3 regions of the Rhizobium acaciae genome follow, and region 3 is predicted to be linked to each of the others. Evidence: riboswitches for the same ligand, from Rfam matches in the RefSeq annotation. Region 3 holds a riboswitch; each other region holds the start of a gene.
What was found. A riboswitch is a leader RNA that binds a small molecule or an ion and turns the genes downstream of it on or off. The one in region 3 is predicted to bind cobalamin.
Positions count from the first base shown of each region.

Region 1: another riboswitch for cobalamin. It lies ahead of cobU (bifunctional adenosylcobinamide kinase/adenosylcobinamide-phosphate guanylyltransferase); the one in region 3 lies ahead of nrdH (glutaredoxin-like protein NrdH).
Region 2: another riboswitch for cobalamin. It lies ahead of bluB (5,6-dimethylbenzimidazole synthase); the one in region 3 lies ahead of nrdH (glutaredoxin-like protein NrdH).

Region 1 covers NZ_JAPCZO010000001.1:186,727-191,024, forward strand. Annotated here, with positions in the region: gene OLZ32_RS00995 (chloride channel protein) at 1-740, opposite strand, end outside; cobalamin riboswitch at 1,000-1,395, shown strand; gene cobU (bifunctional adenosylcobinamide kinase/adenosylcobinamide-phosphate guanylyltransferase) at 1,772-2,281, shown strand; gene cobW (cobalamin biosynthesis protein CobW) at 2,286-3,335, shown strand; gene cobN (cobaltochelatase subunit CobN) at 3,340-4,298, shown strand, end outside.
Region 2 covers NZ_JAPCZO010000001.1:349,832-354,129, reverse strand. Annotated here, with positions in the region: gene OLZ32_RS01815 (DUF2865 domain-containing protein) at 1-402, shown strand, start outside; gene OLZ32_RS01810 (SDR family NAD(P)-dependent oxidoreductase) at 412-1,158, opposite strand; gene bluB (5,6-dimethylbenzimidazole synthase) at 1,316-2,002, opposite strand; cobalamin riboswitch at 2,045-2,232, opposite strand; gene OLZ32_RS01800 (MFS transporter) at 2,407-3,810, shown strand; gene OLZ32_RS01795 (methyl-accepting chemotaxis protein) at 4,040-4,298, shown strand, end outside.
Region 3 covers NZ_JAPCZO010000047.1:18,470-22,767, reverse strand. Annotated here, with positions in the region: gene nrdE (class 1b ribonucleoside-diphosphate reductase subunit alpha) at 1-629, opposite strand, end outside; gene nrdI (class Ib ribonucleoside-diphosphate reductase assembly flavoprotein NrdI) at 608-1,012, opposite strand; gene nrdH (glutaredoxin-like protein NrdH) at 1,027-1,248, opposite strand; cobalamin riboswitch at 1,528-1,753, opposite strand; gene OLZ32_RS38040 (heavy metal translocating P-type ATPase) at 1,918-4,170, opposite strand; gene OLZ32_RS38035 (MerR family transcriptional regulator) at 4,242-4,298, shown strand, end outside.

The DNA.
Region 1 (4,298 bases), on a different contig from region 3:
TCGGCCGGTACGACCGAGCCGAAGCTGCCGATATCGATGGTGAAATCGCTGCCGGCGAGCAGCCTTGCGATCAGGGTGGAGACAAGGGCGGAGACGACGACAGGCGTCAGCGAGACGATCGTATAGGTGCCGATGATCAGCTCGAAAGCATAGAAGGCGCCGGTCAGCGGCGCGTTGAAGGCGGCGGCGATGGCGCCCGCCGCGCCGCAGCCAACGAGGGTGCGCAGGTCCGAGCGACGAAGCTGCAGCTTCAGCCCGAATTTCGAGGCGAGGCCGGCGGCAAGCTGGGTATAGCCGGCCTCCAGGCCGACGGAGGCGCCGAAACCGTTGGAGATCAGGTTCTGCACGGCAACGATGATGCTGTCGGTCAGGGACAGGCGGCCGCCATGCAGCGCATTGGCCTCGATCGGGTCGACCATCGGCTTCTTGCGCCGTTTCGCCAGCACGAAAAGCAGCAGGCCGAGCAGGGCGCCGCCGATGACGGGGGCGGTGAGCAGCAGCAGCTTGTTCTCGATCTCGGACGAGCTCAGCCGTTCGCTGTCGGCGATGCCGAAGACCAGCTGGTGCAGCTCGTTGGAGACATAGCTCATGCCGGTGACGGCGAGACCCGAGATGATGCCGACGACGGCGCCCGCCAGCGACAGGCCGACTTCGCTGCGCCGGGTCAGCGCCCTCAGGCGTCCCGGATCGAAGAAAACACGCAGCGCGCGGAAACCGCGCCGATCCAATTTCATAAGCATGGCTAGACAACTAGGCGGGGAGAGGCCCGGTCAAGGGCGGAGATGGTCGCGCAGTCCGCTTGCGACGCAATTGCGGCGAAAAGCCGGCGGTTGGAATAAATTTCGGTGACGTAAGTCTCTGATAAATGACGATATTTAAGGTAGGGTAAGTCGTGTTTGTGTGGGCACGTCACGTGGCCGGCGATCGGGCGGTCGCCAAGGCCGGTTGACTTCATCCCTGCGCTTGCCTAACCATCCCGATAACGGATGGTCGACTGACCATCCTGACATAACGGATGGTTCCGGATCGGTGTTGCGCCCTTCCGGATGAAAAGGGAATGTGACGGGGCGGACCCAAGCCGGGCGCCTTCATCACAGCCGACCCCGCGACTGTAGAGCGGTCAGGGTCTTCCATCCGGCACTAAGCCCTTCCGGCCAGCGGCTTGCAATCATGCAAGCGGGCGGGATGGGCGACATGCCGGAAAAGCCACTGGATATGCATGGTGATCAACCGGGGTCGGACGCCTCTCAATCTACGAATCGTCCACCTTTTCACTGATGCAGCCGGGAAGGCGAGGATGATCCGCTGGCACGATCAGCGCGACCGGTTTCCGGTCTGCCCCGATCGCGGCCGATAACCGCGAGCCAGGAGACCTGCCATGCGGCCGGGCGAGGAGCCCACACCTGGGCACTATGCCCGCTGCCAGCACGGAGGTTGTCTTGGCTGAACGATTGAATTCAGCGTGGCCTGGTGCGGCGCGCGCGACGCCTCCAAGCAGTGCTGCAAGAGGTGTTCTTTCGGCCGTTTATGTCGAATGCTGGGTCCCTCCCTCTGTCCTGCCGGACATTTCCCCCACAAGGAGGGAGATCGGCAAGCAGCACGACCGTCGTCCTACATCAATTGTTTGGAGAAAAGCTCTCGGCGATTCAATTTCTCCCCTTGTGGGGGAGATGTCCGGCAGGACAGAGGGGGGTGTCACACCCTCAGTAGCCGAGAAAGGTGCACTCGGAACAAGCCACGGCTACGCACTCTCCCTGAGGGGCGTTTGAGCATGACTGCCACCTTCATCCTCGGCGGCGCACGTTCCGGCAAATCCCGGTTCGCCGAAGACCTCGTGACGGCGACCGGCCTCGACCGTCACTATGTCGCGACCGGCCGTGCATGGGACGAGGAGATGCAGGCGCGCATCGCCCAACACAAGGCTGATCGCGGTCCGTCCTGGACGACGCATGAGGAGCCGCTCGATCTTGTCGGCAAGCTCACCGCCATCGACGGACCGGGCCGCATCGTGCTGATCGACTGTCTGACGCTCTGGGTCACCAATCTGATGATGGAGGAGCGGAACATGGCGGCGGAATTCGCCGCCCTTGCCGATTTCCTGCCCGCCGTGAAAGCGCGGCTCGTTTTCGTTTCCAATGAGGTCGGTCTCGGCATCGTGCCCGACAATCGCATGGCGCGCGATTTTCGCGATCATGCCGGCCGGCTGCACCAATCGATCGCGGCGAAGGCCGCCGAAGTTTATTTCATCGCGGCAGGCCTGCCGCTGAAAATGAAGGGTTAAGTCCATGAACCAGCAGAAGATTCCCGCAACCGTCATCACCGGCTTCCTCGGCGCCGGCAAGACGACGATGATCCGCAACCTGCTCACCAATGCCGGCGGCAAGAAGATTGCGCTTATTATCAACGAGTTCGGCGATCTCGGCGTCGACGGCGACGTGCTGAAGGGCTGCGGTGCGGAGAATTGCACCGAGGACGATATCATCGAGCTGACCAATGGCTGCATCTGCTGCACCGTCGCCGATGACTTCATTCCGACGATGACCAAGCTGCTCGAGCGCGAACAGCGTCCTGACCATATCGTCATCGAGACCTCCGGCCTTGCCCTGCCGCAGCCGCTGGTCGCCGCCTTCAACTGGCCCGATATCCGCACGCAGGTGACCGTCGATGGCGTCATCACGGTGGTCGACAGCGCTGCGGTTGCCGCCGGCCGTTTCGCCGACGACCATGATGCCGTCGATGCGCGCCGCGCCGAGGATGAATCGCTCGATCACGAAAGCCCGATCGAGGAGCTGTTCGAGGACCAGCTCACCTGCGCCGACCTCATCGTGCTCAACAAGACCGACCTGATCGATGCCGCCGGCCTTATCAGGGTGCGTGACGAGGTCGCCTCCCGCACCGTCCGCAAGCCTGTCATGATCGAGGCACGGAACGGCGAGGTGTCGGCCGGCATCCTGCTCGGCCTCGGCATCGGCACGGAGGACGATGTCGCCAATCGCAAGTCGCATCACGAGTTGGAGCATGAGGACGGTGCGCCGCACGACCATGACGAATTCGACAGCTTCGTCGTCGAACTCGGACCCATTGCCGATTTCGCCGGCTTCGTCGAAGCGCTGAAGCGCATCATTGCCGCCCATGACGTGCTGCGCCTCAAAGGTTTCGTCGATGTGTCAGGCAAGCCGATGCGTTTGCAGCTCCAGGCCGTCGGCAGCCGCATCGACCATTATTTCGACCGCGCCTGGGGCGCGAGCGAAAAGCGCGCCACGCGCCTCGTCGTCATCGGCCTGCACGAAATGGATCGGGACGCGGTGAGGGCGGCGATCGAAGCGCTGGCGTAACCCGATGCATCTGCTTCTGGCTCAACAGGGAACGATCAGCGACGGCGAGGAGGCAATCGACCTCGGGCAGACGCCGGGCGATATCCTGTTCCTGTCAGCGGCCGACAGCGAGCTTGCCGCGATCGCGGCCGCCCATCGCGATCGCGGGACAGCACCTTCGCTGAGGCTCGCCAGCCTGATGAGCCTCAAGCACCCGATGTCGGTCGACACCTATGTCGAGCGCACGGCGCGGCATGCGAAGCTGATCATCGTGCGTGCGCTCGGCGGCGCCAGCTATTTCCACTATGCGCTGGAGGCGCTGCATGCGGCAGCAGCGCGCGCCGGTGCGCTGATCGCGGTGCTGCCGGGCGACGCCAGGCCGGATGCGGGGCTGGTGCCTTTCTCCAACGTTGATCTCGACGATCTCAACGCGCTCTGGGCCTATCTGATCGAGGGCGGCGATGCCAATGCGCGGGCCTTTCTCGACTATGCCGAGGCGATGCTGTCTGGCGCCGAGAAGCCGGCGCCGGCTGTGCCTTTGATGAAGGCTGGCATCTGGTGGCCGGGGCGGGGACTGATCGGGGTTGAGGAGTGGCGGCGGATTGTTGCTTCGCTCCAGGGTGCGCCTTTGGGTGTGGCACCCCCCTCTGTCCTGCCGGACATCTCCCCCACAAGGGGGGAGATCGGGGATGGGAGGTCTCGCTCCATCTCCTCGGCCGAAGGCACGGCATCCTCCAACGTTTCTTTTTTTGTGCGAAGCCCAAGCGACTTGCCGATCTCCCCCCTTGTGGGGGAGATGTCCGGCAGGACAGAGGGGGGTACTACGAACTCGACGCAACAGGCATCCCCCATCGTCGCCATCAGCTTCTACGGCGCCCTCGTCCAAAGCGGCGAGACCGGGCCGATCGAAGCTCTGATCGAAGCGCTGATGACACTCGGCCTCCGTCCGCTGCCGGTCTTTGCCTATAGCCTTAAGGATCCTGT
Region 2 (4,298 bases), on a different contig from region 3:
CTGTTCTATCGTGACGTGACAAGCACCGAAGCCTCGAACATGATCTCGGTCGCAACGGGCACGCCCTACAGCGCCATGAAGAACGCCTTTGCCTACAAGAACCGCACGCCCGGGGAAAAGTCCGCCTGCGCCTGCAATCTCACCGCCTATTACGAGGAGATGCGCGGCAAGCAGGCGGTGAGCGAACCGCCGCAGCAGGGCTCGATCAGTACCATTCGCACCAATCCACCGGCGAAGGATACCGCAGCCGCCGCGCCGCAATCATCCTTTCCCGAGCGCCCCTACGATCCGACGCAGAACCGCGTCCGTCAGGTCGGCCCGCAGTTTCTGGCCGGCGATCAGGGCTCGATCGACCTCGCCAATCCGGCAGCACCGGGCCCGCAGCCGCAACAGCAGCAGTGATTGAATGGGTCAGTAGGTCGTACGACCGCCGCTCAGGTCGAAGGTCGATGCGGTCGTGTAGGAGTTCTCTTCGGAGAGCAGCCAGACGACCATCGAAGCGATCTCACGAAGTTCGACAAAACGGTCGCGAGGAATGCGGACGCGCATATATTCGATAAATTCGGCTGTCAGCCCGTCCAATATAGGTGTCTTTGCTGTGGTCGGCGTTACCGCGTTCACGGCGATTCCCGTCTTTGCGAGTTCCTTGCCAAGAGACTTGGTGAAGCCCAGCACACCAGCTTTCGCTGCGCTGTAGGCGGCGATGTTCGGATTTCCTTCCTTGCCCGCAACCGAAGAGATGTTCACGATCCGCCCGTAGTCGCGCTTTGACATGACCGGAACGACGTGCCGGCAGCAGTTAAAGGTTCCCGTGAGGCAGACATCGACGACGTCTTTCCACTCGCCGACATCGTATTCGATCGTGGGTTTTACCGGACCGGTAATCCCGGCGGAATTGACGAGGCCGTCGATACGGCCAAAAATCTCCTCGGTCGTCGCCGCCGCGTTTTTCACGGATAGGGGATCTGCGACATTGACGCCGAAAGCGACTGTGCCGGATCCGAGAGCGGAAGCGCTGTCCCTCGCCATGTCTTCGTTCAAGTCCCAGATGGCCACCTTGCCACCAGACTGGACGACGCGCTCTGCGATCGCGTAGCCGATGCCCCTCGCACCGCCAGTAATTACGATGATGCGTTCCTTCAAGTCGATCATGTTCATAGGGCCGTTATCCTCCGATTGAGCCGCCGATAACCGAGTATCTCTTGGAAACTCCGGGATTTCACCTTCAGCGTATCGATATGAAGGCCAGGAATAAAGATGCCTCGGCCTCTCCCGGCGTCGGCGATACCGACATCGGTTTGCTCACCTTGACTATCTAGGTGTTCAGTCCCCATCCATCGTGGAAGACCAGCTCCTCGAGCGGTAGCCGCTGCCGCCAGCCTTTGACCGAGAGTTCCGGCTCCTCATAGAGCCGGTCGACGAAACCGGCACAGAGCCAGGCGACCACCTCGATGTGCTCGGGTATGCCGAGAATGCTCTTCAGATCGCCTTCGCGAAAAATGCTGACCCAACCGATGCCCACCCCTTCCGCCCGTGCCGCAAGCCAGAGATTCTGGATGGCGCAGACGGTCGAGTATGAATCCATCTTCGGATTGTGCGTGCGCCCCAGCACCACACTGCCGCTGCGTGTCGGATCGCAGGTCACACATATCCCGAGTGGCGCCTCGACGATACCTTCGAGCCTGAGGGAGCGGTATGCCTGCTGCCGCTCGCCCTCAAACATCAGCGCCGCTTCCTCATTGGCCCTGGCAAAGGCGTCCCGGACTTGCGCCCTCACCTCGGCATTCCTCACCAGGATGAAATTCCAAGGCTGCATGAAGCCGACGGAGGGTGCGTGGTGAGCGGCCGTCAGGAGCCTCTGCACAACATCGTCAGGCAAAGGATCGGGTCGAAACTGGCTGCGAACGTCACGCCGCGTCATGATCGCGTGATAGACGGCCTCGCGTTCGGCCAAGGAAAAACCGGACGCCGCCGAAAGGGCATCCTCATCAAAGGGTCGCATCGTCAAATCCCCAACAACGCGACCGCCCCGCTGTCCGCGCGGATCGGTCTATCTTGCCAGGCCGGTCTTCTGACTTGGCGTCATCCGTTTGCCGCAGCCTTCCCGGCAAGAGGCCAGTGGCATGATGAAGCGGCAAGCGTCGGCCTTACAGCGTTGGGCACGTTCCGGTCTTGCACCGGATTCCCGATTCTCCCGCCTTATCGGCGGGCACCTGACGGCGCATCTATTTCAGGAAAGCGGCGCGGCGGCAAGCCGGCTCCGATGCCACCGACACGCTGCATGCGACATCGATTTCATGGACAGAGGCGCGTCGCTGCCTTAGAAACAAACCGATCCTGACCGACGCCCATGACGCCGGACTTTTTCTCTTTGCATTTCGGTTGCCCGTGCCCCGCCTCACACCCATGATCCTTGCGGTCGCCCTGTTCATGGAACAGATGGATTCGACCGTGATCGCCACCAGCCTGCCGGCAATCGCCGCCGATATCGGCACCTCGCCGATCGCGCTGAAGCTCGCCGTCACCAGCTATCTCGTGGCGCTGGCGATCTTCATCCCGATCAGCGGCTGGATGTCCGATCGCTTCGGCGCGCGCAACATCTTCCGCATGGCGATCTTCGTTTTCATGATCGGCTCGATCGCCTGCGCCTTTTCCAACTCGATCACGGCCTTCGTCGTCTCGCGCCTGATCCAGGGCGCCGGCGGCTCGATGATGACGCCGGTCAGCCGCTTGCTGCTGGTCCGGGGAACGCCGCGCCACGAACTTGTCGATGCCATGGCCTGGCTCACCATTCCCGCTTTGATCGGCCCGATCATGGGTCCGCCGATCGGCGGTTTCCTCACCACCTATCTCACCTGGCACTGGATCTTCTGGATCAACGTCCCGATCGGCGTGCTCGGCATCATTCTCGTCACACGTTTCCTGCCGGCCGTCGAGCCACGCAGTCCGCGGCCGATGGACTTCCCCGGCTTCTTCCTTTGCGGCATCGGCTTCTCCGGCTTCGTCTTCGGCGTGTCGGTGATCAGCCTGCCAGCCGTGCCCGTCATCTACGGTTATGTCACGGTTGCGATTGGCATCCTTGCCGGCCTCCTCTACCTCCTGCATGCTCGCCGCGCGCCCTATCCGCTTCTCGACCCGAAGATGTTCCGCTACCCGATGTTTCGGGCGGCGATCCTCGGCGCCTCGAATTTCCGCATGGGGCTCGGCGCCCTGCCCTTCCTGATGCCATTGATGCTGCAGCTCGGCTTCGGCCTGACGCCGCTGCAATCGGGCTCGGTCACCTTCGTCAGCGCGCTCGGCTCCATGGGCTCGAAATTCGCCGCCTCGCGCACCTTCAATGCCTTCGGCTTCCGCATCGTCATATCAATCACCACTTTGCTGGCGGCGATCTTCCTCGGCATCAACGGCCTTTTCACCGCCGAAACGCCGCTGCTCCTGATCATGGCCTGCCTGCTGATCGGCGGCCTGTTCCGCTCCATGGCTTTCTCGGGCGTCAACGCCATGGCCTTCGGCGATGTCGACGACGCCGACAGCAGCCAGGCGACCGCGATCAATGCCGTTGCCCAGCGTATCTCCATGGCGATGGGTGTGGCGATCGCCGGCGGCATCCTCGAAATTTCGAGCAGCTTTCACGACGGCAGGCTGCTGGTCTCTGATTTTCATATCGCCTTCTTCAGCGTCTCGGCGATTTCGGCACTGGCCTGCATCACCTTCCTGCGCCTGCCGCATGATGCCGGCGCGGAACTGACGGCGCGCGGCCGCAAGCGCCGGCGCGCCGAGCCCGAAGAGGCCGTGGCGGAAAATAGCTGATCAAGACAGATCTCCCGGCGGGCGCAATGGCAATATGACAAGCGTGTGCTTCGGCATTCCCTACTTTATGATTTATTCACACATCAAATACACACTGCGTTTGCGCGTTTTGGGTTGCAATCCGGACATGGGCATGAGGGCTCGTGATGTGACCGTCGGCGCAGATGCCCGTATTGAGACGCCGGTCGGGAACATATCCGACTGAGCCGCAATTCTAGGCCGCCGCGGAATGTTCCAATTTCTGAAAACGATGCCTCTGACCGCCAAGCTGGCGGCGATTATCGTTGCCGTCAACCTCTGCGGCATTTCCGCTTTCGCCACCTATACGTGGATGTACGAAACCCGGGCATTGATCGACGGCGCCAAGGCGAATTGGTCCAAGGATGCGGAGCAGTTTGCCTCTCTGGCCGCGGGCGGCGTGAAATGGGGGAAGGCGAACGCCGTTCGAGAGGCTTATTCGCTCTACCGCGACGACCCCTCGCTCGATC
Region 3 (4,298 bases):
ATCGATTCCATATTGTCCTCGACACGCAGCAGGAAGCAGGAAACCAGTTCGCCGCGCTGCTTCTTGCCGGCATTGAGGAAGGTCGGCGTCGCCGGCTGGAAGCGGCCGGAAATGATCTCGTCGACCATGTCGCGGGCAAGGGTCTCGTCGCCGCGCGCAAGCGCCAGCGCCACCATGCAGATGCGGTCCTCATAGCGCTCGAGATAGCGCTTTCCGTCGAAAGTCTTCAGCGTATAGCTGGTGTAATATTTGAAGGCGCCGAGGAAGGTCGGGAAGCGGAATGTCTTGGCATAGGCCTGGTCGAACAGATCCCGCACGAAATTGAAGGAATACTGATCGAGGACCTCCTGCTCGTAATAGCCCTCGGTCACGAGGTAATCGAGCTTTTCCCGGAGGTTGTGAAAGAACACCGTGTTCTGGTTCACATGCTGCAGGAAATACTGCTTGGCAGCCATTCGATCCTTGTCGAGCTGGATCCTGCCCTGCTCGTCGTAGAGGTTCAGCATCGCGTTCAGCGCGTGATAGTCGAGGGTTTCGGCTGCCTTCGGCGGCCTTTCCCCGGCGGGCTGAGCAAAAGTTTGATGCGGTTTTGCGCCCGCATCCCGCGTCAGGTTTGTTGCCGTGTCCAAAATCGTTCCATTCCGTGTTTGACCTTGGCGACGTCGTCTTCGGTGCCCATGAGCTCGAACCGGTAAAGGTACGGCACCTGGCATTTCTGCGAGACCACGTCGCCGGCGAGCCCGTATGTCTCGCCGAAATTGCTGTTGCCCGCGGCGATCACGCCGCGGATATGTCCTCGGTTTTCCGCATCATTGAGGAAACGGATCACCTGCTTGGGAACGGCACCCTTGCCGCCGTCGCCGCTATAGGTCGGCACGATCAGCACGAAGGGTTCGCGGATATGGAACGCGTCTGCGCCGCTTGGCGGAATCCGCGCCGCGCGCAGTCCGAGCTTGGCGACGAACCGATGGGTATTCTCGGACCGGCTGGAATAATAGACGATCAGGCCCATCGCTTGTCCTCAGGTCAGGAGAGCGCGCTGATCATGTCGGGGCGGAAGCCCGCCCAATGCTGCTCGCCGGCGATGACCACTGGCGCCTGCATGTAGCCGAGACTGCGGACCCGATCGAGCGCTTCGGCATCCTGCGAGATATCGACGATGTCATAATCGACACCCAACCGGTCGAGGGCGCGGTAGGTGGCAGTGCACTGGACGCAGGCAGGCTTGCTGTAGACGATAATGGTCATGATATTCCTCGTGACGACGCGATTGGGCGCAAGACATCGATCGGAAATCTGTCGATATCCGTCGAAAAATCTCTGGTGATTTGAGCTATGCGGCCGTTTAGCCGCTGGGCGTACTCCGCCCTCTACCTCGAGCGGGTGGCGGCCGGAACTGAGATACTGACATGACTTCACCCCGAAGTGGCTCAATGCGAAGGTTTCGGGGGCGGAGGTTCGGGCCTGCGAAACGCGATGCGGAGATTCTCCGCAGCCATGCAACGCGACCTTCCGGACACCCCGCCCGTGGACGTTTCGTTCGAGGCAGGTCTCCTGGCTCACGGGTCAAAGCACCCTGCCCCAGCCTTCCCGGAGCATCATGCTCCAGTGACCTGAAATCGGACAGTTGCTCGCCGCTTACAGTTGCGGGGGCAGCTCCGGCATTGCCGCGCCATAATGGCGAAACGCACCGTATTCCCGTCTTAGCCGCCGATCCTCACGAATCGACGGAACCTCGAACACTAGATATGGTACGCGAATCGATGATGACGTCAACAGATTGTTGTGGCGGCGCAGCAATGGCGGCAACGAATCGCCGTGCCTGTGTATGACGTGGATAACGAAGCGTTAACGGAAAAGCGCTGTGGAGAACCCATCAAGAAACAGCCGGCAAAAGCCGGCTCCCCGAAACGACATTCATATCTTTATCCGAAGCAACCGCAGCGCGTTGATCGTCACCAGCACGGTGGCGCCGGTATCGGCGAGGATCGCCGGCCAGAGCCCGGTGATCCCTATGATCGTCGTCACCAGGAACACCGCCTTCAGTCCGAGCGCGATGGTGATGTTCTGCAGGATATTACGCATCGTCCGCTGCGACAGCGCGATCATCCGCGCCACGTCGCCGACGCGTCCGTGCAGCACGGCGGCATCGGCCGTCTCCAGCGCCACATCGGTCCCGCCGCCCATGGCGATGCCGATATCGGCGGCGGCCAGCGCCGGAGCATCGTTGATGCCGTCGCCGACCTTGGCGACGATGAAGCCCTGGCGCTTCAATTCGCCGACGACCCGCTGCTTGTCCTCAGGCATCATCTCGCCGCGCCAGTCGATGCCGAGGATGCCGGCAACGGCTGCCGCCGTCCGCTTGTTGTCGCCCGTCAGCATCATCGCCTTGACGCCTGCTGATTTGAGGGCAGCAAGCCCGGCCTTGGCATCCTCGCGCGGCTCGTCGCGCATCGCGATCAGCCCGGCCGCAAGACCGTTGACGAGCAGCACCGACACGCTCTTGCCCTCGTCGTTCAGCGCTGAAATGCGTGCATCCTTTTCCGCACTGAGCGCCTCGCGCTCACGGGCGGCGGGCGGCGACAGCAGGTCCAGCGTCTCGCCGCCGACTTTGCCGGTAACACCCTTGCCCGGCAGCGCTTCCAGTTCGAAGGCCGGCGGCACGGGAACGCCGTCCGCCTTGGCGCGGTTGAGGATCGCCAGCGCCAGCGGATGGCTGGAACCCTGCTCCAGCACCGCCGCACGCGACAGCACCTGCGCCTCGCTCATGCCAAAGGAGATGATATCGGTCACCTGAGGCTTGCCTTCCGTCAGCGTGCCTGTCTTGTCGAAGGCGACCATCGTCACCTTGCCGAGCGTTTCCAGCACCGCGCCGCCCTTCATCAGCAGCCCGCGCCGCGCACCTGATGAAAGCGAAGCGGCGATCGCCGCCGGCGTCGAAATGACGAGCGCGCAGGGGCAGCCGATCAAAAGGATGGCAAGGCCCTTATAGACCCATTCGCCCCATGGCCCGCCGAACAGCAGCGGCGGAACGGCTGCGACGAGTGCGGCGACCACGACCACGCCGGGCGTGTAATAGCGCGAAAACCGATCGATGAAGCGTTCGGTCGGCGCCTTCGATTCCTGTGCTTCCTCCACCAGCTTGACGACGCGGGCGATGGTGTTGTCGGCGGCGGTCGCAGTGACGCGAACCCTCAGCACCGCATCGCCATTCACCGTGCCGGCAAAAACGACGGCATCGACGCCCTTGCGCACCGGCGTGCTCTCGCCCGTCACCGGCGCCTCGTCGATCGCACTCTCGCCTGAGATGATGATGCCGTCTGCAGAGATACGGTCGCCAGGGCGAACCATGATAGTCGCGCCAACGGCAAGGCTTTCTGCCGGCACTTCCCGCGTCTGCCCATTGTCTTCGAGCAGTGCGCTCTTCGGCACCAGACCCGTCAACGACTGGATGCTTTCGCGCGCCTTGCCCGCCGCCACCCCTTCCAGCAATTCGCCGACGAGGAACAGGAACACGACCGTTGCCGCCTCTTCGCCGGCATTGATGATGACGGCGCCGACGGCGGCGATCGTCATCAGCATCTCGATCGAAAACGGTGTTCCAGAGAAGGCGGCCATGATGGCGCGCCGCGCGATCGGCACCAGCCCGATCAGCATGGCGACGATGAAGACATAGGACGCAATCGCCGGCACGAGATGGCCGACGGCATAGGCGGCAACGAGTGCGGCACCCGAAAGGATGGTCAGCCGGCCCTTCCGGCTCTGCCACCAGGAACCGGCCGTCCGCGCATGATCGTGCCCGTGCAGCCCCTCGATTTCCTTCTCGCCATGATCGTGAGCATGGTCATGGCTATGGCCTGCATGATCGTGGTCATGGCCCGCGTGATCGCTGTGATCATGTCCATGGTCGTGACGATGCTGCGAGCCGCGTTCATGCGCAGGCGCAGCACGCCCGGTAAAAGGCGCGACGGAATAGCCGAGCCCCGTCACCTTTTTCTCGATCACCTTGAGATCGCTGCTGCCATCGTGCCGGACGGTCATCGTGCCCGCCATCACCGAGACGGAAACATCGGCGACACCCGCCACGCGTCTGACCGCCGTATCGATCTTGGTTGCGCAGGCGGCGCAATCCATGCCGCCAACCCGGTATCGTGTCTCGCTCTCAGCCATGATCCGCTTCCTTGTCAAACAGAAGCATCCCTCCTACATCCTCTAGCGACTAGAGGTGCAAGAGGAAAATCATGAAAAAGATCACGATTGGCGAAGCGGCTCGCCAAAGCGGCGTCAAGGTGCCGACG